DNA from 4 places in the Sodalis sp. RH24 genome. Region 1 is predicted to be linked to each of the others. Evidence: predicted binding sites of a transcription regulator. Region 1 holds the regulator's gene; each other region holds the start of a gene.
The links. The regulator CRP, encoded in region 1, controls carbon source genes, mostly activating them, when cyclic AMP is high. The targets are predictions, from matches to a motif close to ATGTGANNNNNNTCACAT.
Positions count from the first base shown of each region.

Region 2: a site for CRP is predicted at 5,211-5,228, ahead of serA (phosphoglycerate dehydrogenase). Genes of this name have one in related genera too.
Region 3: a site for CRP is predicted at 6,136-6,153, ahead of ACL2XG_RS08720 (ABC-F family ATPase). Genes of this name have one in related genera too.
Region 4: a site for CRP is predicted at 5,720-5,737, ahead of ACL2XG_RS01075 (2-hydroxycarboxylate transporter family protein). Genes of this name have one in related genera too.

Region 1 covers NZ_CP178729.1:4,092,452-4,100,052, forward strand. The annotation lists gene argD (bifunctional acetylornithine/succinyldiaminopimelate transaminase) at 90-1,316, shown strand; gene ACL2XG_RS18450 (YccS/YhfK family putative transporter) at 1,333-3,405, opposite strand; gene crp (cAMP-activated global transcriptional regulator CRP) at 3,459-4,091, opposite strand; gene ACL2XG_RS18460 (hypothetical protein) at 4,259-4,447, opposite strand; gene ACL2XG_RS18465 (OsmC family protein) at 4,407-4,829, shown strand; gene ACL2XG_RS18470 (phosphoribulokinase) at 5,248-6,117, opposite strand; gene ACL2XG_RS18475 (YheU family protein) at 6,222-6,464, opposite strand; gene ACL2XG_RS18480 (LysE family translocator) at 6,586-7,188, shown strand; gene ACL2XG_RS18485 (ABC transporter ATP-binding protein) at 7,194-7,601, opposite strand, start outside.
Region 2 covers NZ_CP178729.1:4,490,398-4,497,998, forward strand. The annotation lists gene fbaA (class II fructose-bisphosphate aldolase) at 1-410, shown strand, start outside; gene mscS (small-conductance mechanosensitive channel MscS) at 614-1,531, shown strand; gene ACL2XG_RS20395 (LysE family transporter) at 1,736-2,365, shown strand; gene ACL2XG_RS20400 (oxidative stress defense protein) at 2,557-3,282, shown strand; gene ACL2XG_RS20405 (LysR family transcriptional regulator ArgP) at 3,338-4,231, opposite strand; gene rpiA (ribose-5-phosphate isomerase RpiA) at 4,449-5,105, shown strand; gene serA (phosphoglycerate dehydrogenase) at 5,421-6,653, shown strand; gene ACL2XG_RS20420 (5-formyltetrahydrofolate cyclo-ligase) at 6,784-7,383, opposite strand.
Region 3 covers NZ_CP178729.1:1,894,686-1,902,286, forward strand. The annotation lists gene ACL2XG_RS08700 (dipeptide ABC transporter ATP-binding protein) at 1-1,053, opposite strand, end outside; gene ACL2XG_RS08705 (isoaspartyl peptidase/L-asparaginase family protein) at 1,065-2,018, opposite strand; gene moeA (molybdopterin molybdotransferase MoeA) at 2,385-3,620, shown strand; gene moeB (molybdopterin-synthase adenylyltransferase MoeB) at 3,630-4,394, shown strand; gene ACL2XG_RS08720 (ABC-F family ATPase) at 4,518-6,113, opposite strand; gene ompX (outer membrane protein OmpX) at 6,830-7,348, opposite strand.
Region 4 covers NZ_CP178729.1:245,410-253,010, reverse strand. The annotation lists gene ACL2XG_RS01105 (NADPH-dependent F420 reductase) at 103-726, shown strand; gene ACL2XG_RS01100 (ester cyclase) at 767-1,345, shown strand; gene ACL2XG_RS01095 (DUF554 domain-containing protein) at 1,585-2,301, shown strand; partial or broken gene ACL2XG_RS01090 (IS66 family transposase) at 2,394-2,711, opposite strand; gene ACL2XG_RS01085 (helix-turn-helix domain-containing protein) at 2,845-3,708, opposite strand; gene ACL2XG_RS01080 (NAD-dependent malic enzyme) at 3,798-5,483, opposite strand; gene ACL2XG_RS01075 (2-hydroxycarboxylate transporter family protein) at 5,866-7,209, shown strand; gene ACL2XG_RS01070 (cytochrome b) at 7,415-7,601, shown strand, end outside.

The sequences.
Region 1 (7,601 bases):
GATAAAACGATTGCACTGGAGTGATTTTTTATTCATATTTTATGACTATAATATCACTTCTTGATTTGTTGCGGACCGGGTAATTACATATGAATACAGATAATAGCGCAGTAACGCGGGAAACTTTCGACCAGGTTATTCTGCCGGTTTATGCACCGGCGCAGTTTATTCCGGTCCGGGGCAAGGGCAGCCGGGTATGGGACCAGGACGGAAAGGAATATATTGATTTCTCCGGCGGCATTGCCGTCACTGCGCTGGGACATTGCCACCCGGCGCTGGTCGCGGCGCTGAAAGCCCAGGGCGAAACCCTATGGCACACCAGCAACGTCTTTACCAACGAACCGGCGCTGCGCCTGGCGCGCAAGCTGATTAACGCCACCTTTGCCGACCGGGTGTTTTTTGCCAATTCGGGCGGCGAGGCCAATGAAGCGGCGTTTAAGCTGGCGCGTCACTACGCCATTACCCGCCACAGCCCCTATAAAACCAAAATCATCGCTTTTCATAACGCGTTCCACGGCCGCACGCTGTTTACCGTTACCGTGGGCGGGCAACCAAAATATTCCGACGGCTTCGGGCCAAAACCGGCGGATATCGTCCATGTGCCTTTTAACGATCTGGCGGCCGTCAAGGCGGTGATGGATGATCATACCTGCGCCGTGGTGGTGGAGCCGATTCAGGGTGAAGGGGGCATTATGCCCGCCACGCCGGAATTCCTGCAGGGCCTGCGCGATCTGTGCGACCAAAATCAGGCGCTGCTGGTGATGGACGAAGTGCAGTGCGGCATGGGGCGCACCGGCAAGCTGTTTACCTATATGCACTATGGCGTAACGCCGGATATTCTGACCACCGCCAAGGCGCTGGGCGGCGGTTTCCCCATCAGCGCCATGCTGACTACGGAAGAGATCGCCTCGGTGATGAAAGTGGGCACCCACGGCACCACCTATGGCGGCAATCCCCTGGCCTGCGCGGTATCCGAGGCGGCGCTGGATGTGATTAACCAGCCGGAAGTCCTGGCGGGCATTAACGAAAGGCACGATCGTTTCGTCAGCGCGCTCCAGGCGATTGACGACAAATATCAGGTATTTTCGGATGTGCGCGGCATGGGCCTGCTGCTGGGCGCCGAACTGCGGCCGCAGTTCCATGGCCGGGCGCGCGAGTTCCTGCACGCCAGCGCCGCGCAGGGCCTGATGATCCTCAACGCCGGTCCGGACGTCATCCGTTTCGCGCCGTCGCTGGTGGTGGAGTTCGCCGATATCGAACAGGGCATGGCCCGGTTTGAACAGGCGGTGGCGCAGGTTATCGCCGCCAAACCCTAAGGCGCGCGGCGGGAGACTAATGGCTTAACCGGCGCGCCAGCCAGTTGCCGTGCTGCGGCCGCTGGCGCCAGGCTACCGATGAAATCGTATGCATCACGCCCAGATGGAACAGAATACGCCGCAGATGGCGTTCCATCAGGGTGCCGGGCAGCTCCGGCGTTTCGCCGGCGGCATCCATCACCGGGCTGTCTGAGCTTGGGCCGTCATATTCCAGCCGTTGCTGGCAGCGCTGCAGCGCCACCTCGCAAGAGGCCAGGTACTTTTGCGCCAGCGTCGGCGTCAGCATGTAGTGATCCCGCGCCAGGATGGTCATGGCATTGATGTGCTCGACGATGAACTGGCTATGGGTCACCCATAAACGCATATCGGTCAGATAGCGCGAATTAAACGCCGGCTCCCGCATCGCCTGGCTAAGCGACGTAAACAGCGCGTTGTGCGCCTGGTTGACCTTCATGCGCGCGTAGGCCAGCGCCGCCGGCTCGGGGGCGGGTTGCAGCAGCAGTCGCAGCGCGTCCTGGTCCCGCTCCAGCGCCAGATGGGCGTTTTTGCGCAGCATACCGCTTTGCCACTGCGGCCATAACCACAGCATGCCGCCGAACGCCAGCATACAGCCGATCAGCGTATCCACCAGCCTGGGCACCAGGAAATGCGCGCCGTTCAGCGACAGTAGCTGCAACGTATACACCGCGGTCACCGTCATGCCGATCATCGCCAGGCCGTAATTTTTGCGCAACACCAGGTAAGACGCCAGCGTCAGGAACAACATGCACAGCAATACCGTGCCGTCGCTCAGCCTGAATTGCAGCGTGCCGGCGGCAATCACCAACCCCGCCAACGTGCCCAGGGCCCGATGCTGGATCCGCACCCGGGTGGCGTTATAGCCGTTCTGGCTGACAAACATCACCGTCATTAAAATCCAGTAGGGTTTGGGGAGATCCAATACCAGCCCCAGGCTGCTGCCGATGGCCAGCATAATCCCAAGCCTTGCCGCGCTGCGCAGCGCCATGGATTTAAAGGAACAGTAGCTGACCAGCGCATGCCAAAACGACAGCCGCTGCTGGTTGTCGGCCATCAGGTCGCGGCGGTAAAGCGGGCGCTGGGTACGCAGCAGCCGGGCGATACGGCTGAAATGGTAATAACAAAACTGTCCGACCGGATTATCCGGATGCCGGTCGGCAATTTTTTCCAGGGCCGACAGCGCGGTGGCCATGTTAAAACGCCCCGGCTGCCGGTGATAGAGAATATCATCCGCCAGTACCCGCAACCGCGCGGCAATCAGCCGGGCGTTATAGCGGATAACCGCCTCGGCGTGGCTTTGCGCCACCAGTTTTTGTACTTCGTCCGGCTGGTGCAGGCTGACGGCGATATGCTCCTGCAAATCCAGCGCCACCTGGAAAGAACGCAGCAGGCGTTTGTACTGCAGCTGATCATTGGCCGACAGCATATAAAGCTGCTGGTATACCTGGGCAATCAGATCAATCACCGCCTGCTGGCGGGCAAACAGCGGCGGCAGGGCGGTTTCCGGATCGGTATGCTGTGTCAGCAGGGTATATTTCGCCTCGATATAATCCGCCAGCTCCCGATACAGCAGGCTAAGCGATTCCCGCATCGGCTGCTCCTTCCACAACCGGAACCACAGGGCGTTGAACAGCCCGTACCAGGCGGTGCCGGCAATATACAGCAGCGGCGGCACGGCGGGCGGCACATTGCCGGCCAGCCCCAGGGTAAAGATGGCGGCGATAAGCGCGGCGGGCAATAAACGGCCGTGCAGCGGGCTGATTTCACCGGTAACGCCGAACAGCAGCGCCAGGCCGAGCATCACCAAGGGCAACGGCACCGGCACGGCCAACAGCACCTGGATCAGCACGCTGCTCAGCGCGAACAGCACGCCGCCGACGGCCAGTCGCTTGAAAAACCGTTTATGCAGGGTATCGAGGCCGGCGATATTGCAGCAGGCAGGGACCAACGAAAACAGCAGGCCGTTTTGCAAGCTGCCGAATAACAGGCCGGCGGCCACCGGCAGGCATAGCACGATGGTTTGCCGCAGGGCATAGTTTACTTCAGGGTGGTAGATTAACCGGCGCCACATACTGTCAGCAAAAAAAGCGTGGTACGAAGCACCACGCCTGTATAACGGGGCTATCAGCGCGTGCCGTAAACAACAATGGTTTTACCGTGCGCGGATATAAGATTTTGATCTTCGAGCATTTTAAGAATACGTCCTACCGTCTCGCGGGAACAGCCGACAATCTGGCCGATTTCCTGACGGGTGATTTTTATCTGCATGCCGTCGGGGTGGGTCATGGCGTCGGGTTGTTTCGCCAGGTTCAACAGGGTTTGCGCTATGCGTCCGGTAACGTCCAGGAATGCCAGGTTGCCGACTTTTTCCGACGTTACCTGTAAACGACTGGCCATTTGCGCCGACAGGCGCATCAGGATATCCGGATTCACCTGAATCAGCTGCCGGAATTTTTTATACGAAATCTCGGCGACTTCACAGGCGGTTTTCGCCCGTACCCAGGCACTGCGTTCCTGACCTTCCTCGAATAGGCCGAGCTCACCGATGAAATCTCCCTGGTTAAGATAGGAGAGAATCATCTCTTTGCCTTCTTCATCCTTAATCAGCACCGCCACGGCGCCCTTAACGATGTAGTAAAGCGTTTCAGCCTTTTCACCCTGATGTATAAGTGTACTCTTCGATGGATACTTATGAATATGGCAATGAGACAGGAACCATTCGAGAGTCGGGTCTGTTTGCGGTTTGCCGAGAACCATTCGCTGTTATCCTCTTTTGTCATCGCTATCCCAGGTTCGGGACATCGTATTCCCTGTTACGGCGCTTGTATTATTCACTCTGACTCCGCGTTTAAACGGAGCGACGTAAGGGAACTTATTAGGGTCTGGTAATGTGATGTTCCGATCGATCTCTTGCCCTTTCATTATCATGAGGCCGATCCAGCCTTGTTTTTAGCATAGGTTTGAAGCAGTGTCTTCTGTTGTCTTGCTTCAGCATGAAGTATGTTCAGTAACATTGCCAGTTTTCCAACAAAAATGTAGTCTGCTGGAAAGCTTTTCATCAGGAGTATCATAATGCAGGCACGGGTCAAATGGGTAGAAGGGTTGTCTTTCATGGGCGAATCCGCCTCGGGCCACCAGGTTTTGATGGATGGGAACGCGGGCGAAAAAGCGCCCAGCCCAATGGAAATGGTATTGATGTCGGTCGGCGGCTGCAGCGCCATTGATGTGGTATCGATTTTACACAAAGCGCGGCAGGACGTCCGGGACTGCGAGGTCAAACTCACCTCCGAGCGCCGCGACGAGGCGCCGCGCCTGTTTACCCATATCAACCTGCATTTTATCGTCACCGGCGCCGGGCTGACCGACAAGGCGGTGGAGCGGGCGGTGACGCTATCGGCGGAAAAATACTGCTCGGTCTCACTGATGCTCGGCGCGTCGGTCAATATGACCCACAGCTTTGAAGTGCGCGACGAACACCACGCCCCCGCCGCCTAACCGGCCCGCCAACACCGCACTCAAACCCGGCGTGTTCAAGGGAGAGCGCGCCAATGGGGTCGAATCGGGCATGGTTTCTCTGCCCGACCGAGCGCCCCATGGCACGGTATGCCCGCCAACACCGCACTCAAACCCGGCGTGTTCAAGGGAGAGCATGCCGATGGGGTCGAATCGGGCGTGGTGTTCCCGCCCGACCGAGCGCCCCACGGTATGCTAGGCCCGCCAACACCGCAGCGAATCCTGGCGTGTTCAAGGGAGAGCATGCCGATGGGGTCGAATCGGGCGTGGTGTTCCCGCCCGACCGAGCGCCCCACGGTATGCTAGGCCCGCCAACACCGCAGCGAATCCTGGCGTGTTCAAGGGAAAGCATGCCGATGGGGTCGAATCGGGCGTGGTGTTCCCGCCCGAGGCCTCGAGTTTACTTAATTTCCTTTCCTTCCAGCAACTGCTGTACCAGCGGCCCCATAATCAGCTCCATCGCCAGCCCCATCTTGCCCCCGGGCACCACCAGCGTATTAATATTGGAAATAAAGGAGCCTTGCAGCATCGCCAGCAGATAAGGCAGGTCGATATGCGCCAGGCTACGGAAATGAATAACGACAAAACTTTCGTCAAGTGAGGGAATCGCCTTGGCGGCGAAAGGGTTCGACGTGTCGACGGTCGGCACCCGCTGGAAATTGATATGGGTGCGGGAAAACTGCGGCGTGATGTAGTTAATATAATCCTCCATCGACCTCACCACCGAATCCATCACCGCCTCGCGCGAATGCCCCCGCTCGCCGGTATCGCGCACCAGTTTCTGGATCCACTCCAGGTTGACGATGGGCACCACGCCCACCAGCAAATCCACGTGCTTCGCCACGTCATGGCTATCGGTTACCACGCCGCCGTGCAGCCCCTCGTAAAATAACACGTCCGTCGGTTCCGGCAACGCCTGCCAGGGCGTAAAGGTACCGGGGATCTGGTTATACGGCACCGCCTCGTCATACGTATGCAGATATTTACGCGACTGACCGCGGCCGGTATCGCCATACTGATGAAACGTATGCTCCAGCAGGCCAAAGTTATTGGCGTCCGGACCAAAGTAGCTGATATGGCGCCCTAAATCCCGCGCCTTGCGGATCGCCATATCCATTTCCGGCCGGGTAAAGTGATGAAAGCTGTCACCCTCCAGTTCGGCGGCGTGGATATTCAACTGCTGGAATATTTTACGAAACGCCAGGCTGGTGGTGGTGGTGCCCGCACCGCTGGAACCGGTAACGGCAATAATGGGGTGTTTTGTCGACATGGTAACCCTACGCTTGGTTGAATTGCGGCGTGAAGAAGTGCGCCCGGCATCAAGGCCCAGAAGTGAGTGTTAGCATATTTAGCGCTTAGGGGCCAGGGGCTTCGCTATTCGCCCGGCGTATCTCCGGCCTGGTCATTAAACCGGCCGCGCGGCATGATATTGATATTTTCATGCAGTTCCGACCAGACCACCACCGCCTCGCCGCTTATCAACTGGCGTTTTACATCCTCGACCTTTTGCGCCAGTGATTTCTCCTGCTCGCCATAATCGGTGCCCTCACGCAGTACAAAGGACTCGATCAGGTTATAGAGCGTGTCAGGATCGATTTGTTCCCAGGGAATAATCACGATATTGTGTCCCGATAGTCAATAAATCAAGGTGTTGAGTAAATTTCACCTGTTATGCCTTGTACATCCCCGTGCGCACTGGTAGCTTCATACGCGTTATTTTACGGGGAGCCGCCAAAACGTGGAACTGAGTCTTTTTCTGTCAATGCTGGGGTTTCTCTGGGTGGCCGCCATTACCCCTGGCCCTAATAATATGCTGCTTACCGCCTCGGGCGCCAATTTTGGCTTCTGGCGCTCGATGCCGCTGATGATCGGCATCATGCTCGGCATGCAATGTATCCTGCTGCTGGTGGCCTTCGGCATCGGCGGCCTGATCACGCTTTATCCGTCCCTGCATTTTATGCTGAAGGTGGCGGGCAGCCTTTACCTGCTGTGGCTGGCCTGGAAAATAGCCACCGCCGCCTATGAAAAACTGGAAACCGACGCGCCGCCCCCCCGGCCCATTCCCTTCTACCAGGGCGGCCTGCTGCAATTCCTTAATCCCAAGGCCTGGCTGATGGCGCTGGGCGCGGTGGCCAGCTTCAGCCTGAGCGGCAGCGCCTATATCACCTCCGTCGGCGCCATCAGCGTCGGCATCGTCAGCGTCAATATCGTCTCCGGCGTTATCTGGCTCGGCTTCGGCACCCTTATCGGCCGGCTGCTGCGCAGCAAACGCGCCTGGATCGCTTTTAACGTCGCCATGGGCCTGCTGACGGCGGCCTGCGTATTGCTGATCTGGCGCTGACGCGCTTATTGCGACTCGAACTCCCGGGTCAGGGTCTCCAACTGTTCCTGGGCGTCCAGCCACGCCATTTCCGCCTCTTCCAGCTGCGATTTAACCTTGGCCTGCTGTTGCAGGGCCAGGGCCAGGTCCGCTTTACGGCTGATATCATACAGCGCCGCGTCGGCCAGTCCGGCCTCGATGGCCGCCAGCTCCGCGCCACGTTTTTCCATTTGCTGTTCATAACGGGTAATGGACTTGCGCAACGGCTGGGTCTGATTGCGGAAATCCGCCTCGCGCCGCTTCTGGTCTTTCCTGGCCTGGGCATTATTGACCTGCGGCGCCGGGGTCTCGGTATCATTGCCGTCCTGCGCCGCCGCCTGGCGCTGCTGATCCACCAGCCACTGCTGGTAATCCTCCACATCGCCGTCAAACGA
Region 2 (7,601 bases), 400 kb from region 1:
GCAATGTGCATGGTGTTTACAAACCGGGCAACGTTAAGCTGACTCCGAAAATTCTGGATAACTCGCAGAAATTCGTTTCGGAAAAATTCGGCCTGCCGGCTAACTCCCTGAACCTGGTGTTCCACGGCGGCTCGGGCTCGACTCCGGAAGAAATTAAAGAAGCGGTGAGCTACGGCGTCGTGAAAATGAACATCGATACCGATACCCAATGGGCAACCTGGGAAGGTATCCTGAAGTATTACCACAAGAATGCCGGCTACCTGGAAACCCAGCTGGGCAACCCGGAAGGCGACGACAAACCGAACAAGAAATTCTACGATCCGCGTGCCTGGCTGCGTGCCGGACAGGTCTCCATGGCTACCCGCCTGGAACTGGCGTTTCAGGAATTGAATGCGATAGACGTGCTGTAATTTTTCCGCCGTCATTGCCCTTCTCTAAAGGCCTCCCGCGTGGAGGCCTTTAACGTTATGATAAGGCGCATTATTTTCGGCCGTTTTTCCACCTGACGTTGGCAGTCATCCGATTATTGGTTACGCTTAAAAGGCTCCGTTGTTGCCGGCACGTCAGCGCCGGCAGGTTTTTTTTTGCAATACACCAGAGTGGGATGACCTAAATGGAAGATCTAAACGTAGTCGATAAAATCAATGACGCCGGCAGCTGGCTGGTCAATAACCAGCAATTATTAATCCATTACGCGGTGAACATCGTCGCCGCCATTATCATTCTGATCGTCGGGATGCTGGTTGCGGGCGTCATTTCGCGCACCCTCAACAAACTGATGAGAACGCGCCACATCGATATTACCGTGGCGGACTTTCTCTCCGCCATTGTCCGTTACGGCATCATCATTTTCACCATTATCGCGGCCCTGGGGCGCATCGGCGTGCAGACCGCGTCGGTGATTGCGGTTATCGGCGCCGCCGGCCTGGCGGTAGGCCTGGCGCTGCAAGGCTCGCTGTCCAATTTCGCCGCCGGCGTGCTGCTGGTGACCTTCCGCCATTTTCGCGCCGGGGAGTATGTCGATTTCGCCGGCACCGCCGGCACCGTGCTGGTGGTGCAGATCTTTTCCACCACGCTGCGCACCTTCGACGGCAAAATGATCGTGGTGCCCAACAGCAAGATCCTGTCCGGCAATATCACCAACTTCTCGCGGGAACCCAACCGGCTGATCGATTTGATTATCAGCGTGAGCTACGACGCCGATATCGAACAGGTGAAAAGCCTGCTGACCGATATTATCGCCGCCGACAGCCGCGTGCTGAAAGATAAGGGTATTACCGTGCGCCTCAACGCCCTGGGGGCCTCGTCGCTCGATTTTATGGTCCGCGCCTGGGTACCGCGGGATGCGCTGCAAAACGCCACCTTCGACCTGCTGGAAAGCTTTAAACGCGCCCTTGACGAGCACCAGATCGGCATTCCCTATCCGCAAATGGATGTGCATATGTATCGCGCGCCCAAGCCCAAATCCGAGGCGGCGGCCGAGGGCGGCCATTCGCCCGCGGCCCCGGCTGCGCCGCGGCAACCCTCCTGAGAGGCCTTGCCGCTAAACCCGCCGGCGCGGCGGGTTGTCACGCCATGCCGGCGGTCAGCCTTGCACGCTGACGCACAGGTGATCAGATTATAAGCAATGCTAATGCAAGATTAATTTATTCCATTTCAACTGATATCCGCTTCTGATTACACTAGCGCTACTTTTTATTGGCAGCAGGCGGTGAGCGACGTGTGGGTTATTTTTATGCAGGGTTTTGCGTTGGGCATGGCGACCATTGTGCCCCTTGGGCCGCAGAATATCCTGGTGATGAACCAGGGCATACGGCGGCAATATCATTTGCTGATCGCCACTTTGTGCCTGTTAAGCGATATGGCGCTGATTATCGCCGGCGTTTTTGGCAGCAGCGCGCTGCTGTCGCAGTCGCCCATATTGTTGCAGGGCGTGACCCTGGCGGGGGTGGCGTTTTTGGCGGTGTATGGCTTTTGCGCGCTGAAAAACGCCTGGCGCGGGGAAGGGGCCGACCGCGCCGGTGTCCCGGGCGAGGCCTTCCGCCCGTCGCGGCGGCGCATTATCCTTACCATGCTGGCGGTGACCTGGCTCAATCCCCACGTTTACCTGGATACGCTGGTGGTGCTGGGCAGTATCGGCGGGCAACTGGAGCCGGCGGCGCGGCGCTGGTTCGCCGGCGGCACCATCGGCGCGTCCCTGGTATGGTTCTACGGCCTGGCCATGCTGTCGGCGCGTCTGGCCCCCTGGCTTAACCGCGGCCGGGTGCAGCGCGGGATCCAGTTATTCGTCGGCGTGGTGATGTGGCTGGTGGCGCTGCAGTTGGCGCGCCAGGCCTGGCAGATGTTTACCGCGCAGCCGGTGTAGTGCCCGGGGCGTGGCGCTGCATGAGATTGCGAACTTATCCTATATTTTAACGCAACGGCAACGATTATGCTGGGTGCCGATAATCACATAACGGTAAATAAGCGCAAAGGGCGTTGTTTTTAGATGAAAATGCGCAATCATAGGCGGTATTTTCATTTATATTCAGCGCATTTTGCCGCACAGGAGACGTCATGAAGGTCAAAGCATTGCTGTTAACCACCCTGTTGGGATTAGGATCGTTTACGACCCAGGCGCTGGCCGCCGAGCTTCCCGCCGGGCCGCATGTGATCACCTCCGGCACGTCAAGCGTCGAGGCGACGCCGGATATCGCCACCCTGACCATCGAAGTGTCGATTTCCTCGAAAGACGCCGCCGACGCTAAAAAACAGGTGGACGCGCGCGTGGCGCAATATTTTGATTTTCTTAATAAAAACGGCATCGAAAATAAAGATATCGACGCCGCGAACCTGCGCACCCAGCCGGAATATGATTTTTTAAAGACCGGGGAATCGGTGCTGAAAGGCTATCGCGCCGTGCGCCAGGTGCAGGTCACGCTCCGCCAGCTTGATAAGCTCAATGAACTGCTGGACGGCGCGCTGAAATCCGGCCTGAATGAAATCCGCTCCGTCGAGCTGGGCGTGGCTAATCCGGACGCCTACCGCGATCGGGCGCGCAACAAGGCGATTGAAAACGCCACTTCCCAGGCCCGTTCGCTGGCGGAAGGCTTTAAAGCCACCCTGGGGCCGATTTTCAGCATTCGTTACCATGTGGCGAACTACCAGCCGGTGCCGGTGGCGCGGATGTTTAAGACCAACGAGGCCATGTCGCAGACCGATGCGGCCCAGACCTATGTCCAGCAGGCGATCCATTTTGACGATCAGGTGGATGTCGTGTTCGAGCTGCAACGCCAGCCCTAGGCGGCGGGTGTGGCCGATGCGTCCCACTGCGGGGCGCGCCGGCGCTGTGCGGCCCTCAGGCCTGGCGCAAGACCTGCCGGCCATGGGAGAGCAGGGCGTCGGTCACTTTGCGCATCATGCGGCTTTCCGGCGCAAACCGATGCCAGAACAGCATGCGGCGCTGGTACAGGCCCGGCGTCAGGTCTATCAGTTCGCCCGTCGCCAGCTCCCGTTCGATTTGCAGATGCGGGATCATGCAGCAGGTCGTGCCCTGGCGCGCCAGCTGCACGAAGGCTTCCGATGAGTTGACGATATGGCAGGGCACGCTGCCCGGCGGCAGGTCAAAGTTCTGCTGCAAAAACGCCTGGTGCATATCGTCCAGATGGTCAAACGCCACCGCCGGCGCTTTCAGCAGCGCGCTGCGCGTCACGCCGTGGGGGAAATAACGATCGGCAAAAGGCTGGGATGCCACGAACAGATAATCCAGGGCGCCCAGTTGATCCACCAGGCAGCTCGGCAGCGGCTGGGGCTGGATACTGACCGCGCCCACCACTTCGCCGCGCCTTAGCCTTTCCTGGGTACGCGTTTCATCTTCCACCTGTAAATTAAGGCGGATAGGCGAATCGGTCAGCACCGGTTTCAGCGCCGGCAGCAGCCAGGTCGCCAGGCTGTCGGCATTCACCGCCAGCGACAGCAGCAGCGGCGTGTCGCTGCCGTTATCGGTGCCCAGCCATTCGTCCTCCAGCAATTCCACCTGATGCAGCAAGGCCAGCAGCTTTTGCCCTTGTTCGGTGGGCCGTGGGGGAATGGTACGCACCAGCAGCGGCTGGCCGAACAGGTTTTCCAGTTGTTTTATGCGCTGCGATACCGCGGATTGGGTGATACATAATTTTTGCGCGGCGCGTTCAAAACCCCGTTCCCGTATCACGGCGTCAAGCGCCTGCAGCGTCCGATAGTCCGGGCGTTTCATTCTTTATCCCCTGCGTCGATATCTCTGTGCATCAATAGGTACTTTTTGGTCACCGGTTTTCACTATGCCATAGATTGACCCGGTTGCGGACGCAAAATTTTAGCCATGTCAGGCGCGGGCATCCGGGATGCGGCGGGTTGTGGCGGAATTCACGCCATCGGCGATGATATTGTTTTATAATACCGCCCACTTTCCGTAGCCAAGGGCTTAATTATTTATGACGCAGGATGAACTGAAAAAGGCGGTGGGCTGGTCGGCATTGAAGTATGTGAAACCGGGCACGATCGTCGGCGTCGGCACCGGGTCCACCGCCGCGCATTTTATCGATGCCCTGGGCAGCATCAGGAATCAAATCGAAGGGGCGGTCTCCAGTTCGGACGCCTCCTCGGCCAAGCTGAAGAGCCTCGGTATCCCGCTGCTGGATCTCAACAGCGTCGACGTGCTGGACATCTATGTCGACGGCGCCGATGAAATCAACGGCCAGATGCAGATGATCAAAGGCGGCGGGGCGGCCCTGACGCGCGAAAAAATCATCGCGGCGGTCGCGCGTAAATTTATCTGTATCGTCGATGGATCCAAACGGGTGGACGTCCTTGGCAATTTTCCCCTGCCGGTGGAAGTGATCCCGATGGCGCGCGCCTATGTGGCGCGCGAGCTGGTGAAACTGGGCGGATTGCCGGAGTACCGCCAGGGCGTGGTAACCGATAACGGCAATATTATCCTGGACGTGCGCAACCTGCGCATCCTGGACGCGGTGGCCCTGGAAGACAAAATCAACAGCCTGCCCGGCGTGGTGACCGTGGGCCTGTTTGCCCGGCGCGGCGCGGATGTGGCGCTGATCGGCACCGCCGGGGGCGTTCAGGTTATCGAGTAACAGGCCGGTTTTACCGCCGCCCGCCGCCGCCGCCGGCTTTCCACGCCGGCGGCGGTGGATGTTAATTTTGTTTACATAGCATCTTTTATCGCCGCAGGCGAAATTCAGTGATAAATGTCACATTTATGCCATCGGCCTGCTATATATATGACGCTTCTCCACCAGACCAGAGGATTTATCCATAGCAATCGCTTATGGCTGCGTCTTATGCTGTCTTAAGGATAAACGGCCCTGTTGCCGCCACGGTAATTTTTGTTATTTTGTCCGGGTGCTGTGTGTTGCAGTCGCATCTGAAGTCTCAAAAAGGGTCGGGAAATGGCAAAAGTATCGCTGGAAAAAGATAAGATTAAGTTTCTGTTGGTCGAAGGTGTTCACCCCAGCGCGGTGGATAACCTGAAACGCGCCGGTTATACCAATATTGAATACCATAAGGGCGCGCTGGATTCCGCGGCACTGAAAGCCTCCGTGCGCGACGCGCACTTTATCGGCATCCGATCCCGTACCCACCTGACGGAAGACATCTTTGCCGCGGCGGAAAAACTCGTTGCCGTCGGCTGCTTTTGTATCGGCACCAATCAGGTCGATCTGAAAGCCGCGCTGAAAAAAGGCGTGCCGGTATTCAATGCGCCTTTTTCCAATACCCGCTCCGTGGCGGAATTGGTGCTCGGCGAAATGCTGCTGATGATACGCGGCGTCCCGGAGGCCAACGCCAAAGCGCACCGCGGCCAGTGGAACAAGCAGGCGAGCGGCAGCTATGAAGCGCGCGGCAAGAAACTGGGCATCATCGGTTACGGCCATATCGGCACCCAGCTGAGTATCCTGGCGGAAGGCCTGGGGATGCAGGTGTTCTATTACGATATCGAGAGCAAACTGTCCCTGGGCAACGCGCGCCAGGTGGATTCGCTGCCTGAGCTGCTGGGTATGTGCGACGTGGTCTCCCTGCATGTGCCGGATACCCAGTCCACCCGCAATATGATGGGCAAGGAAGAATTCGGCCATATGAAGCCGGGGTCGCTGTTTATCAACGCCTCGCGCGGTACGGTGGTGGATATCCCGGCCCTGTGCGACGCCCTGGCCAGTAAACATATCGCCGGCGCCGCCGTGGACGTGTTCCCCGAAGAGCCCGCCACCAACAGCGATCCGTTCAACTCGCCGCTGTGTGAATTCGATAATGTGATCCTGACGCCGCATATCGGCGGATCCACCGAGGAAGCGCAGGAAAATATCGGCGTGGAAGTGGCGGGCAAACTGGCCAAATACTCCGATAACGGCTCGACCCTGTCGGCGGTCAATTTCCCGGAAGTCTCGCTGCCGGAACATGGTGATAACGTCAGCCGTTTACTGCATATCCATGAAAACCGTCCCGGGATCCTGACCCGCATCAACCAGATTTTTGCCGAGCAAAGCATCAATATCGCCGCCCAGTATCTGCAAACCACGCCCGAAATCGGTTATGTGGTCATTGATGTGGAAACCGATACCGAAAATACCGCCCTACAGCTGCTGAAGGCGATACCCGGCACTATCCGCGCCCGCCTGCTGTACTGATAGCTGCGCGCCTGACGTGGTCGACCCCAGCCCCGGCTTAGCGAGCCGGGGTTTTTTTATGGGTACCGCCAGCTTACCGTGCATGCCGGGTACACCACCGGGCCAAGGGCTGCCATCCGTCCCCGGCGGTTTACCAGCGCCAGTGCCGCGACGGGGTAACAATTTCCGGCAACGGGATATCCCAGGGCTCCGCCGGTATGGCGTCCACCTGCTGGCAATCGTGGGCCAGCCCGATGGGGTAGAAGCCGGCGCCGCGCCGCCAGTGCCGCAGGGTGCGATCGTAAAAGCCGCCGCCCATGCCCAGGCGCTGGCCCCGGGCATCAAAGGCCACCAGCGGGGTAAACAGTATATCGAGATGCCGCGCCGGCAAGAGCTGGGTCACGTCCAGCCGCGGCTCGCTGATATGCAGGCGGTTCAGCACCAGCGGCGTATCGGGCCTGTAGCGCAGGAACAACAGGTGGCCCGGGCTGAAAGGGTGCAGCACCGGCAAATAGACGCGCTGGTCGCGTTGCCAGAGCGCCTCAATAAGCGGCCGGGTATCCAGCTCGCCGTCAAACGATAAAAACAGCGCCAGGCTGCGGGCCGCGGTAACCCGCGGGTCGGCCAGCAGGGTTTTGACCAGCGCCGCGGCCGCAGCGGCCTGTTCGGCCGGGGTGAGCCGGCGGCGTTGCCGGCGGATATGGTTGCGGAGGCTTTGCCGCTGCAGGGACGTTTCGGGCGACTGGGTCATGGCTGATTACGCGCTATACCGGAATAAGAAGGTAATAAAGTATGTCATAAAGACGGTCCGGGGGGATGTCATAACGTACGCGGATAAAGAAATCGGGTCTGAAAAAACGCTGTCGGGGAATAGAGTGTGGCAGGGGGGGGAAGCCTGATACGCCGTGCCGAGAGCCGTACCAAGCCGCGCCGCTGACGCGCGCGTCCGCTGCTGATGCAAGCCGACGC
Region 3 (7,601 bases), 2.2 Mb from region 1:
GCGGATATCAAAACCGGTGACCAAATCCTTGACCTGCAAAATCGGCGCGGCGCGCGGCGGCACGGTATCTTGCCCCTTGGCCGCGCTTAGCGCGGGAGAATCCGGCGCCCTGGCCGCGGCCTCGATATCCGCAGGCGCGGCGTCCTGTGGGTTGAGCAGCGGAAATTTCGCCGGGAAATCGCTGTCGGCCATCGAACCCAGCTTCGGCACCGCCGCCAGCAAAGCCTGGGTATAGCGGTGACGGGGGTGGGCGAACAGCGTGTCGACCGGGGCCGACTCCACATCATTGCCCTGATACATCACCAGCACCCGGTCGGCCATTTCGGCCACCACGCCCATATCATGGGTGATAAACATCACCCCCATTTGCATTTCACGCTGCAGGGTGCGGATCAACTGCAGGATTTGCGCCTGGATAGTCACATCCAGGGCGGTGGTGGGCTCATCGGCAATCAGCAGCGCCGGCTTGCACGACAGCGCCATGGCAATCATCACCCGCTGGCGCATGCCGCCGGAGAGTTGATGGGGATAGCGATCGAGCATGCTTGCGGCGTTGGGAATGCGCACCAGATCCAGCATGTGCAGCGCCTCCTGCCGGGCGCTGCGATGGTCTTTGCCCTGATGCAGGCGGATGGATTCGGCTATCTGCTCGCCCACCGGAAACACCGGATTCAGCGACGTCATCGGCTCCTGGAAAATCATCGCCATATCGGCGCCGCGCAGGCCCCGCAACGTGGATTGTCCGGCCCGGGCCAGATCAAGCACCTCGCCGCCACGGCGACGAAACAGCATGACGCCGCTGTCCACCCGGCCGCCGCCCAGCTCCACCAGCCGCATAATCGATAAGGCGGTGACCGACTTTCCGGAGCCGGACTCGCCGACAATCGCCAGGGTCTCGCCGCGGTTGATGGTAAATGAAATACGCCGCACCGCCTCGATGCGCTGGCCTTCATGGGAAAAATGCACGCTCAGGTCACGCACCGACAATACCTGTTCCTCCGGTAAACCGGGCGCTGCCGCCGGTGACGGAACCGGATGGCGTCCTGTTGCCATAGGATCGACCATCAGCGGTAGATGCCGATATCGGGCGTAGCGCCGACATAACCGACGCCGCGGTACATACCTTCGCTATTGAACGGCAGCGCCACGTTGCCCGCAGCATCCACCGCAATCAGCCCGCCGGAGCCGCCAAGAGCCAGGATCTTATCGAAAATCACCTGCCCGGCGGCTTCCTGGAGCGACAGTCCGCCGTACGCCATGCGCGCACTCACGTCATAAGCGGCCACGCCGCGCATAAACACTTCACCGCTGCCGGTACAGGAGATGGCGGCGGTGGCGTTATCGGCATAGCATCCGGCGCCGATAATCGGCGAGTCTCCCACCCGGCCGGTCTGTTTGTTGGTCATGCCGCCGGTGGAGGTGGCCGCCGCCAGATGGCCGAAACTATCGCAGGCCACCGCGCCCACGGTGCCGAATTTTCGGTCCGGATCCAGGGGATCGCCGCCTGACGGGGCATCATGATCGAGAATGGCGCCGGCGTCATCGGCCAGGGCGCGCTGCAGTTGGGCGTAGCGTTCGGCGGTATAATAAAATTCCGGTTCCACCCGCTCCAGGCCGCGGGCAAACGCAAAGGCTTCCGCGCCATCGCCGGTAAACATCACATGCGCACTGTGCTCCATCACCGCGCGGGCGGCGAGGATGGGATTACGAATATGGGTCACGCCGCATACGGCGCCGGCGGCAAGCGTGTGGCCGTCCATAATGCTGGCATCGAGCTCATGACCGCCCTGGTGGGTAAACACCGCGCCCTTGCCGGCGTTGAACAAAGGGCACTCCTCAAGCAGGCGCACAGCCTCGGTCACCGCGTCGAGGGCGGCGCCGCCCGCCGCCAGGATAGCCTGTCCGCGCTCGACGATACCGGCCAGCGCCTGGCGATAGTGCTGTTCTTTCTCGGTGCTCATGGCCTGGCGCGCAATGGCGCCGGCGCCGCCATGGATAACTATGACTGCTTTGCTCATCAAATAACGTACCCTGCAATCGGTGGTCAAGGGACGGGGCGTCCGGCTGGCGAAGCAGCGAAGGCCCCGGACAATCTTTAGTTGTTAATTAAATAAATGTGACATAGAACTATTTAGTTATTATTTTTGACTATATTAACCCAGCCCGCCAGTGTAAAGCGGAAATGTCACTATTGACGGCATCAACAATAATGGCCTTTCGTTAGGTAAAATCGCCGCTTAAGCTTAGCTAAAAAGCGGCAAAGCCAATCCCTTGCGCATTTACTTCCCCGCCTTATTTTTTGGCATAGGTTTTCTGGCATAATAAGCCACGGCATACTTGCCCTTCCGGCCGCTGGATTAACGGCCGACGCTACAGGAGTTGATATGGCATCCTTGAATTCGTCCCTGCTTACGCTTGAACAGGCGCTGGAAAAAATGCTTTCCCGGGTCGGGCCGCTCGCCGAACGCGAAACGCTGGCGCTGACCGACGCCGCCGGGCGCATCACCGCCGCCGCGGTAATTTCCCCGGTAAACGTTCCCCCGTTTGATAATTCCGCCATGGACGGGTATGCGGTGCGCCTGGCCGATATCGCCGCCGGCGCGCCGCTGCCGGTAGCCGGTAAAGCGTTTGCCGGCAAGCCCTTCGCGGCCGATTGGCCGCCGGGGAGCGTGGTGCGCATCATGACCGGCGCGCCCGTTCCCCCCGGGACGGAGGCGGTAATAATGCAAGAGCAGGCCGAATTATCCGGCGATGGGGTGTGTTTTACCGCCCCGGTAAAACCGGGACAGAATATTCGCCGTATCGGCGACGATATCCGCCTGGGTGACCAGGTCCTGTCCGCCGGTCGCGCATTGGGGGTGAGCGAGCTGCCGCTGCTGGCGTCGCTGGGCATAGCGGACATCAACGTGGTGCGACGGCCACGGGTGGCGCTGTTTTCCACCGGCGACGAATTACAGCCCATAGGGGCGCCCCTGGCCGCCGGGCAAATCCACGACACCAATAGGTTCGCCGTACGCCTGATGCTGCGCCAGCTGGGCTGCGAGGTTATCGATCTGGGCATTATCGCCGATGACGCCCAGGCCCTGCGCGCCGCATTCCGCCAGGCGGACAGCCGGGCCGACCTGGTGATTACCAGCGGCGGCGTGTCGGTGGGTGAAGCGGACTATACCAAAACCATCCTTGAAGAACTGGGTGAAATCAGCTTCTGGAAACTGGCGATGAAACCCGGCAAACCCTTTGCCTTCGGCCGTCTGGAGCACGCCTGGTTCTGCGGTCTGCCGGGCAATCCGGTGTCGGCGGCGGTGACGTTTTACCAGTTGGTGCAGCCGCTGATAGCCAGGCTCGCCGGGCGGGCGCACTGGCGGTTACCCGCCCGGCTGCGCGCCAGAACGCTGACGCGGCTTAAAAAAACGCCCGGCCGGATGGATTTTCAGCGCGGCGTGTTCCATACCACGCCCCGCGGCGATATCGAGGTCGCCGGCACCGGCGCGCAGGGATCCCATGTTTTCAGCTCCTTCAGCGCCGCCAACTGTTTTATCGTGCTGCCGGCCGAGCAGGATGACGTGGCCGTGGGCGAATGGGTGGATATCGAACCCTTTAATCATCTGTTGTTATCATAGGGCCGGACCGTGGCGGACGAATTAACTCATGCGGAAATGCTGCGCTACAACCGGCAAATCATGCTGCGCGGCTTTGATTTTGACGGCCAGGAACGGCTGAAAAACGCGGGTGCGCTGGTGGTGGGCCTGGGCGGGCTGGGCTGCGCCGCGGCGCTGTATCTCACTGCCGCGGGCATAGGACAGCTCACCCTGCTGGATTTCGACATTGTGGCGCTGTCCAATCTGCAACGCCAGATACTGCACGACGATCGGCGCATCGGCATGGCTAAAGTCGATTCCGCCGCCCTTGCCCTGGCGTCGGTTAACCCCCATGTCACTATCGCCACGCGCAACGCCGCCCTGGACGACGAGTCGCTGACCGAGCTTATCGCGCAGCATGACGTCGTGGTGGATTGCACCGATAACGTGACGACGCGCGAGCAGCTCAACCGGCTGTGTTTCACCCGCCAGACGCCGCTGGTGTCCGGTGCGGCGATCCGTATGGAGGGGCAAATCAGCGTCTTTACCTACCAGCCCGGCGAACCCTGCTATCGCTGCCTGAGCCGATTGTTCGGCGCAGGCAGCCTCACCTGCGCGGAATCCGGCGTGATGGCGCCGTTGGTGGGCATTATCGGCTCGTTGCAGGCCATGGAGACTATCAAGCTGCTGACAGGGTTCGGCAAGCCGCCGGCCGGCCGGCTGGTCATGTATGACGCCATGACGCTGCAGTTTCGGGAGATGGTGCTGCCGCGGGATCCGCATTGCGCCGTGTGTGGGACGGCGTCGCCCGGCTGAGAGGGAAATCGCGTTTGGCGCGGGCGGCGTTGCTCCGGCGAACACTGCGCGGCAATAGGAGAAATGGAACGGCCCCGCGCAACCAGGGCCGGCGCTTAAAACGGCGTTTAAACCGTCATCAGCTTAGTTTAAACCCTGGCTGCGCAGGTAATCTTCATAGTTACCGCTGAAATCTATCGCTTTTTCCGGCGTTAATTCCAGGATGCGCGTCGCCAGCGAACTGACGAATTCGCGGTCATGGGACACAAATATCAGCGTCCCCTGGTACAGTTCCAGCGCCGAGTTCAGCGACTCAATGGATTCCATATCCAAATGGTTGGTGGGTTCGTCCATCAGCAGGATATTGGGTTTTTCCATCATCAGCTTGCCGAACATCATGCGGCCCTTTTCGCCGCCGGATAAGACGCTGACCGGTTTATTGATATCGTCCTGGCTGAACAGCAACCGGCCAAGGATGCTGCGCACCGCCTGTTCGTCGTCGCTGGGCTGTTTCCATTGGCTCATCCAGTCAAACACGTTAATGTTTTCGGTGAACTCGCTGGAATGATCCTGGGCATAATAACCGATGCTGACGTTCTCGGACCACTTGATGGTGCCGCCCACCGGCGGCAGCTCGCCCACCAGGCTTTTCAGCAGGGTGGTTTTACCGATGCCGTTGGGACCGAGCACCGCCATCTTTTCGCCCACTTCCAGCATCAGGTTTATTTTACTGAACAGAGGCGGCTGGCCGTCATAACCCTGGGTCAGCTGCTGTACTTCCAGGGCGTTGCGGAACAATTTTTTATCCTGCTCGAAGCGGATAAATGGATTCTGGCGACTGGACACCTTCACCTCGTCCAGCTTGATTTTTTCAATCTGGCGGGCGCGGGAGGTTGCCTGGCGTGATTTGGACGCATTGGCGCTAAAGCGGCTGACAAAGGACTGCAATTCGGCAATCTGCGCCTTTTTCTTGGCGTTGCCGGACATCAGCTGTTCGCGCGCCTGGGTGGACGCGGTCATATAATCGTCGTAATTGCCGGGATAGATGCGCAGTTCACCGTAATCCAAATCCGCCATATGGGTGCAGACCATATTCAGGAAGTGCCGGTCATGGGAAATAATGACCATGGTGCTGTTGCGCTCGTTCAATACCTGCTCCAGCCAGCGGATGGTATTGATATCCAGGTTATTGGTAGGTTCGTCAAGCAGCAGAATATCCGGATTGGCGAACAGCGCCTGCGCCAGCAGCACGCGCAGTTTCCAGCCAGGCGCCACTTCGCTCATCGGACCGTAATGCTGCTCAAGAGGAATGCCGACGCCCAACAGAAGCTCACCGGCGCGCGCCTCGGCGGTATAACCATCCATCTCGCCGTACAGAACTTCGAGATCGGCAACCCGATAGCCCTGCTGCTCGCTCATCTCGGCCATGGCGTAGATGGCGTCGCGCTCTTCTTTCACCGCCCAGAGCTCGGCATGGCCCATGATGACGGTATCAAGCACGGTATACTGTTCAAAGGCAAACTGATCCTGGCGCAGCTTGCCCAGGCGTTCATTCGGGTCAAGGCTGACATGGCCGCCGCTGGGCACCAGGTCGTCCCCCAGGATTTTCATCAGGGTGGATTTACCGCAGCCGTTGGCGCCAATCAGGCCGTAGCGATTGCCGCCGCCAAATTTTACGGAAATATTTTCGAATAGCGGTTTGCTACCGAATTGCATGGTGATGTTGTTACAGATTAGCAAAAGGAGGTACTCTTCATTAAAAACGTGACATTAACCACATTATGCCACACTCCGCTGTAAAATTGCTCTCTCTGTGTGCACCCATGGCCATAAGCATTAAAATTGGCGTGCCCGACGCGGCCCCGAGCCCGATTGGCGCACCGCGGCCCGCGTTCGCGGCCGGCAAAACGGCCCCTGATGGCCGCAACTTACGCGCCTCTTTCGGCCCGCTAACCAATATAAGGCATTATTATTTGATTTAATATTTTGTCATATTAACATCATCAATAAATATCAGGGTTGTCATATCATAAGGGTATACCTTATTTACCCGCCGAGCAGGATAAATACAGTGTCATTTCGCCAGCATCCCGCCAGGGCGACCGCTAATAATGCATAACCGATAAATAAGGGCGTCCCGTCAGGCAGGATAAAAGAGAGACACTATAGCGGTGTGGCATGCCATAGCCCATTATTCCCGGCTCACCATTGCCCTTCTTTAAAATACTGCTCTGGCGGCAGGAAGAATATAAAAACGCAGCGGCGCTATGAACAGCATGCGCGCCCTGATACGGGCCGGAGGGTGGATGGGCGATACGGGACAAGTGTCGCTGCCCAAGTAGGGAGGGCGCGGCCGGGATAAAAAAAAGCATGGCTGAAATGCTCAGCCATGCTTATCATGTCCACACCGGGGTCGTTAACCGGAAAACCGGCGCCGCCCGATCGCAGAAGGGAAATTAGAAGCGGTAACCAACGCCTGCGATCCAGGTGCCAACGTCTACGCTGCGGATGCGGCTTTGTTCGTAGGAAACGTCAAACGCGACATTTTCCATCGGGTTGAACTGCAAGCCTGCGCCGTATGCTACGCCAACGTCGCTGGTGCGGTGTGAATCGCGGCCGTCTTGCGCGTTGTCGGTAAATTGGCCCACGCCCATGCCGACTACGCCGTATACGCTGGCCCAATCGTTAATGCGGTAAGCCGGACCGGCGGTGATGCCGTAGTAAGTGCCTTTTTCGTAGGTGCCTTGTTCAGCCTGGTTCTTTTCCAGGTAGGTGAAGGAGCTGATCATGCTCCAAGGCGCGCTATCATCCATTTCATAACGGTACTTCAGGTTAAAACCCGATGCCTTGTTGATGACGCCCTGCATATCACCTTGGGCATAACCCGCGGAAACGGTGCTTTCGCCCGCAGTCGCCGAACCCGCCGCTACTGCCAATACACAAGCTAACGCTGAAAGACATGCAATTTTGTTCATAACCACCTCAAATGTGAATTTACGTCCTAACCATGAAAATATAACAAAAAGTAGCACGAAACTCTGCTTAATAAATGTTGTCCAAGTAAACGTATCGTGTAACATAAGTTTTCAAAGCTTTCTATCCCATTCATTTTACTTATGTTTTGTGCTATATGTCACAAATCAGACTTTACGTATCCTTACAACATATCCAGATTAATCCGAACTGAATGACTAAAAAATAGACCACTATCGTGCAATGCGCGTGATT
Region 4 (7,601 bases), 1.6 Mb from region 1:
CATATTCTCATAGCGCCATTTTTCCCACCATTTAAAACGCTTATTGTATCAATTCGCTTGTTCAGTCATCGCCATCACCCCCTATACCAAAAGGAAATTGCTATGAAAATAACCGTTATCGGCGCAGGCAATATGGCCGCAGGTTTCGTCAAACAACTGACCAAAGCCGGACATCTGGTGTACATCGTCGGGCGTGACGCCGGCAAGTCCGAAGCGCTGGCTAAGCAATTCGGAGCCAAAACCACGGAACCCGCCAAGGCCGCCGGGGCGGACGTGATTATTCTCGCCACCGCCTACGGTGACGCGGTGAACGCGCTGCGCGCCCTTGGCAATCTGGACGGCAAGGTGATTATTGATATCACCAACCCGTTGAGCGCCGATTATATGTCGCTCACCCTTGGACACGTCACGTCCGCGGCCGAGGAAATCGCCAACGCCTTCCCCGGCGTCCGTCTGGTGAAAGCCTTCAACACGATATTTGCCCAGGTACTGGCCGCCGGTCCCGAGTTGGCGGGCAGCACGGTGCCGGTGTTTATCGCCGCTGACGATGCGTCGGCAAAAGAAACGGTATCCACGGTGGTTCACTCGCTGGGCTTTAGCGCGATTGATGCCGGCGGATTAAAAAATGCCCGTTATCTTGAGCCGCTGGGCGGGTTGAATATCTACTTTGGCTATGGCGCCGGACTTGGCACCACCATTGCGCCGACCTGGCTTATCAACAAATAACCGGCGTCCAGACACGCTATCTAATAAGAAGAGTATTATCATGCAATTATCATCTCATGTCGTGACTGCCGCACTGGCGCTTGGGCTGGCTGTTTCCTCCGCATTTGCCGCTGATAAAGCCAAAAGCGCGAATGACGCCATACCACCGTTGATGCAGGAACTGTCGAAATATCAGAGCGCTGAAAAAAACGTTAATAACAATCTTAAAACGTTTGATACTCTCGATTTCGACGTATATACCCATCAGAAATGGGATCGCCTGCATGAAAGCCATGCCCAGGATATCCTGGTGCATTATCCTGACGGCCATACGACCAAAGGATTGGCGGCCCATATTGTTGAATTAAAGCAAACATTCGTTTTTGCGCCGGATACGCATATCAATGTGCATCCGGTGCGCTTTGGTTCGGGCGAATGGACCGGGGTCATCGGCATGATGGAGGGAACCTTCACCAAACCGATGCCTTTGGGAAACGGCAAAATGGCGGCACCCACAGGCAAGCCATTTAAGCTGACGATGGCCACCCTTGGCCATTGGACTAAAAGCGGCGTGATGGATGAAGAGTATTTGTTCTGGGACAACGCCTCGTTTATGCAGCAAATTGGATTGGCACATTAATATTATCCTAGGCGCTGGGAATTGACCCCCGGCGCAGATAAAATTGGCGATTCACGCGGCCAGTTCTTCTTCCTGGCGATTTTTCCAGCTTTTTATGTGCGTGACTTCAGCTGTATGTACACCGCTGACGCTCAGCCAGTGCACGATGGGAAGGGGTAGTCTGGTTTACCTTAATTCCTATGCCTGAAAACGACGAAAAACAAGATAACAAATCTATATAGGATAATCATGAGGATATCATGTTAGGACCATGGCTTAATAGTGCGGCAATTATCTCTGGGGGACTGCTAGGCATTTCATTCGCCAAACATGTACCAGAGCGGCTACGTGAAGGATTACCCGCAACTTTTGCGCTGGCATCGATATCGATCGGTATTGTGATGGTGATAAAAGTACAGAATATGCCGGCGGTAATTTTCGCATTGATCCTTGGAACCACATTAGGTGAATTGTTTTCCCTGGAGCATGGCGTTAAATGGGGGGCAGGAAAGCTTCAGTACTGGCTATCCCGAGTCATCAAAACCCGTAGCACTATGCCAGCAAAAGAATTCGCCCAAAGTTTTACCGCTATGATTGTCCTGTTTTGTGCCAGTGGACTAGGCATAGTCGGCGCATTGACCGAAGGATTCGAAGGTAATTATCAGCTGCTGCTGGTTAAATCGATTATGGACTTTTTTACCGCGATGATTTTTTCGATGTCACTTGGGATTACCTTAGTGATGGTGGCCATACCCCAGTTGTTAATCCAGAGCGCTTTATTTGGACTAGCGGTGTGGATTATGCCATATATGGATAAGGCGGCTTTCGCCGATTTCTCGGCCTGCGGTGGTATAATTATGATTGCCGTGGGACTTCGCATCGCACAGATTAAAATTTTTTCCGTGGTGAATTTTTTACCAGCGCTATTGTTTGTTGTGCCACTTTCTTTTGTATGGAGGGCACTGATGACAGCTTGAAAAAAAATTCTCTGTCGTGCCATTTTTTTTTTGCCACTATAAAAAATTGCCGCGGCATCATAGTAGGCGACCGTCTAGCGCCGTATTGCCCCTTACTCAGCAGGGATGTCGAGGTGCCACGGCAGGAGATCTTTGATCTTGTTGATGGGATGTTCCGCGATAACTGCCAGCACATGACGCAGATACGCTTCCGGTTCCACCCCGTTTAGCTTGTGCAACGCCCGTTCACCGCCGCGGTCCGAACCGAAGAACAGGCAATTTTTGCGGCCCGGGCTCACTACCCGCAGCGCGTTTGCGGCGATATTGTTATCGATCTCCGCCCAGCCATCGCCGGCGTAGTAACACAACACCTGCCAGTGATTCATCAGATAGTTGGACGCCTTCGCCGTATCGGCCTGGCGCGACAGCGTGGTAAAGGCCCTATCAGTAACGATCGGGATCGTGCTTCGCACCCCTGCCTTCGTTACCCGGCCGGACGCCCCCGGATACAAATATCACCCGCACAGCGCATTGGGATACCGCCAGGCAAGGACAACGATGTCTTCAGCGGTATACCGGTATCAGGTATTGGCAATTCGATTGATGCAGCGTTGCTATCTCCTCTTTGCCTTGCGGATAAAAGCACTCTATATCCGGCCCCTGACGGCGCGTTAATTTCAGCTTTGGCAAATAAGTGTCATACAGCATCAAAATAAAATTCTGCAGGCCGCCCGTATCTCCGTTATAGGTAAATAGCGCGTATTCACCGCCCGCCAGTATTACCGGTTGACCTATGGGGGCATACTTTGGCTGAAGCGCAGTGGTGTAACGGAATATGACTTCCTGCCCCATTTCAGGGCTTTTATTCGGCAGTACATGATTTAGACCAAACAAGACGGACGGTAAGATCCGCGCTTGCGCCAAATAGTGAAACCAAAAATCCGTATGCAAATCGGCGCGAAAAAAAGTGCTATCCCGCCCAAGCGACCCGGTATAGCTGCTGGTGACGCCGTATAACTGCACATCCCGTAAGGTGACATAGGTGAGCGGCGGTATAGTCGCGGCGCCTGGTCGTATCGGAGGACAAATGCCAAACGACGGCCACTCCGTCGTATCGCGGTAAAAGGCGGGCGTTTGGCCAAACTGTTTTTTAAACGCCCGGGTGAAGCTCTGCCGGGAGTCAAAATGATATCTGATGGCAATACCAATAATGGGTAAATCGGTGACGCATAACGCCACCGCTGCCCGGGACAATCTGCGCGCCCGGGTATATGAACCCAGCGTCGTACCGGTTATTCTGGAAAACATACGTTGTAAATGCCATTTTGAATAACCTGATTTACTCGCAATCCGATCCATTATTAATGGCTGATCCAAGTTATTTTCCAACCAGCCCAGCAGGGCAAAAATGATGTGGGAGGGATCCATCGGCATTCCTCATAACACTCATGGGCATAAAAAAACACAAACCGGGTGCCGGACCGATAGCCCCAACCCCCAGGTGGCGCATAAACGATTTAAAAAGATGAGTGTTTATAATGGCTATAACCACCCTGCCAATAATTCTGCTCCAATGACCGGGCAAGGTCCTTTTCCGACATGACCGACGCCACGCCTTCTTCCTGGGCGGTTTTGGCCACCTTAACGGCGATCGCGCGCGATATTTGCTGAATATCATTCACCGGCGGCAGTAGCGGCCCCGCGCCGGTCATCGCCAATGGCGAAGTGGCCGCCAATGCCTGGCTGGCCGCCATCAGCATGCCATCGGTGACGCGGCTGGCGCCCGATGCAAGAATGCCCAGCCCCAGGCCAGGGAAAATATACGCATTATTGCATTGGGGAATATCATAGCGTCGATCCTGGTAAATCACCGGCGCAAACGGGCTGCCCGTCGCTATCATTGCCGCGCCTTCGGTCCAGGCGAGCACGTCCTGCGGCCGGGCCTCCGCGCGCGATGTCGGATTGGACAGCGGCATAATAATCGGCCGCGGGCAGTGGCGCAGCATTTCGTGCACGATTTCCTCAGTAAACAGCCCTGTCTGGCCGGAGACGCCGATAAGCACGCTCGGCTTGGCGTGACGCACCACGTCCAGCAGCGAGACGCTGGGTGTAGTCAGGCCCCAGCCGGCGAGCGAGGAGCGGGCGGTCACCAGCCGGCGCTGGAAATCAAGCAGGTTGGGCATATCGTCGGTCAACAGACCAAATCTATCGACCATAAAGACCTGGGCACGGGCTTCTTTTTCTCCGGCCCCTTCCGCCATCATTTGCGCGATGATATTTTCAGCAATGCCGCAGCCGGCGGAACCCGCCCCGAGGAATACGACCCGGTGATCGCGTAACCGGCCGCCCGCGGCATGGCTGGCGGCGATCAGGGTTCCCAGCGTTACCGCGGCGGTACCCTGGATATCATCGTTAAAACAGCACAGCGTATGGCGATAACGTTCAAGCAGCGGCATGGCGTTCTTTTGGGCGAAATCCTCGAACTGCAACAAGACGCGGGGCCAGCGGGTATTGACCGCCACGATAAAGGCGTCGATGAAGGCCATATATTCGTCATCGTTTATGCGCGGGTGCCGCCAGCCCATATACAGCGGGTCGTCCAGGCACTGCATATTGTTGGTTCCGACGTCCAGCATGATCGGTAACGTTTGTGCCGGATTAATGCCGCCGCAGGCGGTATATAAAGAGAGCTTGCCGATAGGAATGCCCATGCCGCCAATGCCCTGATCGCCCAACCCGAGAATGCGCTCCCCGTCGGTAACCACAATGATTCTGATATCATGTTTAGAGAAATTCTGCAGCATGTCGTCAATACGATCCCGGTCCGGATAGGCAATAAACAACCCTCTGGCGCGGCGATAGATCGCCGAAAATCGCTCGCAGGCCTCGCCAACCGTTGGGGTGTAAATAATCGGCAGCATTTCGTCAAGATGATAACGCAACAAATTATAAAACAATGTCTCGTTGGTATCCTGGATATTACGCAAATAGATATGTTTCGAAATATCCCGTTTAAATTGGCAGTATTGAGAATAAGCGCGCTCCGTTTGCTCGCCGATGGTTTCGACCTGATTCGGTAACAGTCCGCAGAGATTGAGGGCGCGACGCTCTTGTTCGGTGAAAGCCGATCCCTTATTCAGCAAGGGATTATCCAGCAGCAATGACCCGGTATAATGTGTGTACAACGTTTTGCACGATGCCATTTCACAACCCTCGCAGATAACATCAATAAATACGCTTGTATTTATATTTTTCCACTCACAGCCGGCGAGCAGCTTGGCATAAAGCAGTTGTCCGCACCCGGCTAAAAAACCCATCAGTGGTGACTGTTATAGCATGTCAGGTTGCAACTCTCAGTTAAATTTAATTATTAATATGCATTTTTAACTATTTAAAGTTTTTTAATTAAACAAAGATTAATTAAATTACCAAAAAGATTGTGTGATGAGTAGCGCACACAAATTATACGTCTGAGTATAAAATAAAACATCATAATTTTATAATATGTATTTAACGTCAGCTATTTAATCAATAAAACCCATTAACCTCTTATCAGCGCACCGCCAAAACAGCAAGGTGATTATAATGGAAAAAATCGACAAACCAATTGAGAATTATGAAAAAACAGCAACGTCGCCCTCATCGACATTCTTCAGGCAATGCAACGGCGCTGATATCAGTTCGGTGCCGTTGATTCTTTTCATTACCATCGCCAGCATCGTGTTTATTTCCGCCTATTCCAGCTACCTGCCTAAAAATATGATTGGTGGTTTGGCCGTCATTATGACCCTGGGATTTTTGCTGTCGCATATTGGCCGACGGATTCCCGTGCTGCGCGATATTGGCGGCCCAGCCATTCTTTGTCTAATGGTACCGTCGGTAATGGTTTTTTTTGGCGTTTTTAAAATTAATACCCTGGAGACGGTACACCTGTTAATGAAGGAGGCCAACCTGCTGTATTTTGTTATCGCCAGCCTGGTGGTCGGCAGTATCCTCGGCATGAACCGTATTGTCCTGGTGCAAGGCATGATCCGTATGTTTATACCCTTGCTGGCGGGAACCGCAACGGCGGCGATAAGCGGATTGGTGGTGGGTAAATTATTCGGGTATAGCGTTTACCATACTTTTTTCTTTATTATCGTCCCCATCCTGGGCGGCGGGATTGGCGAAGGTATTTTACCCCTTTCCCTGGCTTATTCCGCCATCCTGGGCGCCTCGCCGGATGTTTACGTGGCGCAGTTGGCTCCCGCCGCCGTCGTGGGCAATATTTTCGCTATCGTCTGCGCCGGCGTGCTGGCCCGTTTGGGCACCCGCCGCACTCACTGGAGTGGCGATGGCACATTAATCAGGTCGGCGGCGGAAAATGCCTTGTTTGCCCGAAAAGAAGAAGAACGTCCGGTGGATTTTGCGCTGATGGGCGGCGGTTTATTGATGATTTGCACCTTTTTCATCGTTGGGGGATTAGTCGAAAAATGGGTTCATATTCCCGGACCGGTATTGATGATTCTGATTGCCGTACTGTGTAAATACGCGCGGGTGATCCCGGCAAAGATGGAGGAAGGAGCCCATAGTTTTTATAAATTTGTATCCACCACACTGGTATGGCCGCTTATGATTGGACTGGGCATGCTGTATGTCCCGCTGGAAAGCGTCGTCGCGGTGTTCTCCCTCGGCTATGTGATCGTCTGTGCCTCGGTGGTCATTTCCATGGGCGTCGTGAGTTTTCTGATTGCGCCTTATCTCAATATGTACCCGATCGAGGCCGCCATCGTCACATGCTGCCACAGCGGACTGGGCGGGACCGGCGACGTTGCCATTCTATCAGCGTCAAACCGCATGTCATTGATGCCGTTCGCCCAGATATCCACCCGGATCGGCGGAGCATCGACGGTCATCGGCGCCACATTACTCCTTGGATGGCTGATCTAGCATCCGCTACCGGGCCTATGCCAACGCCGTTCTCCGCGGGCTTAAAAATAACCTTGCCCACGTCTGATGCCAACATTTCCAAGGCAGGACTCGTTGTTTCTATTTACAAAACTTTAACGTATTTGACACGACTTAAATTGCTTTTTTATTTCAATCTGTTTTATTTGTTGACCAAGGGTAACGCAACCCACGAGGACGATGCCTTATGCGCTGGCGCAACTCAGCCGACAGTTTCGGCCATATCAGCATTGCTATCCACTGGCTGGTGGCGTTGGCCGTTTACGGTATGTTTGCGCTAGGCCTGTGGATGGTGACGCTTGGCTATTATGCGACCTGGTATCATCGCGCGCCCGAACTGCACAAAAGCATCGGCTGTCTCCTGTTCGCCATGA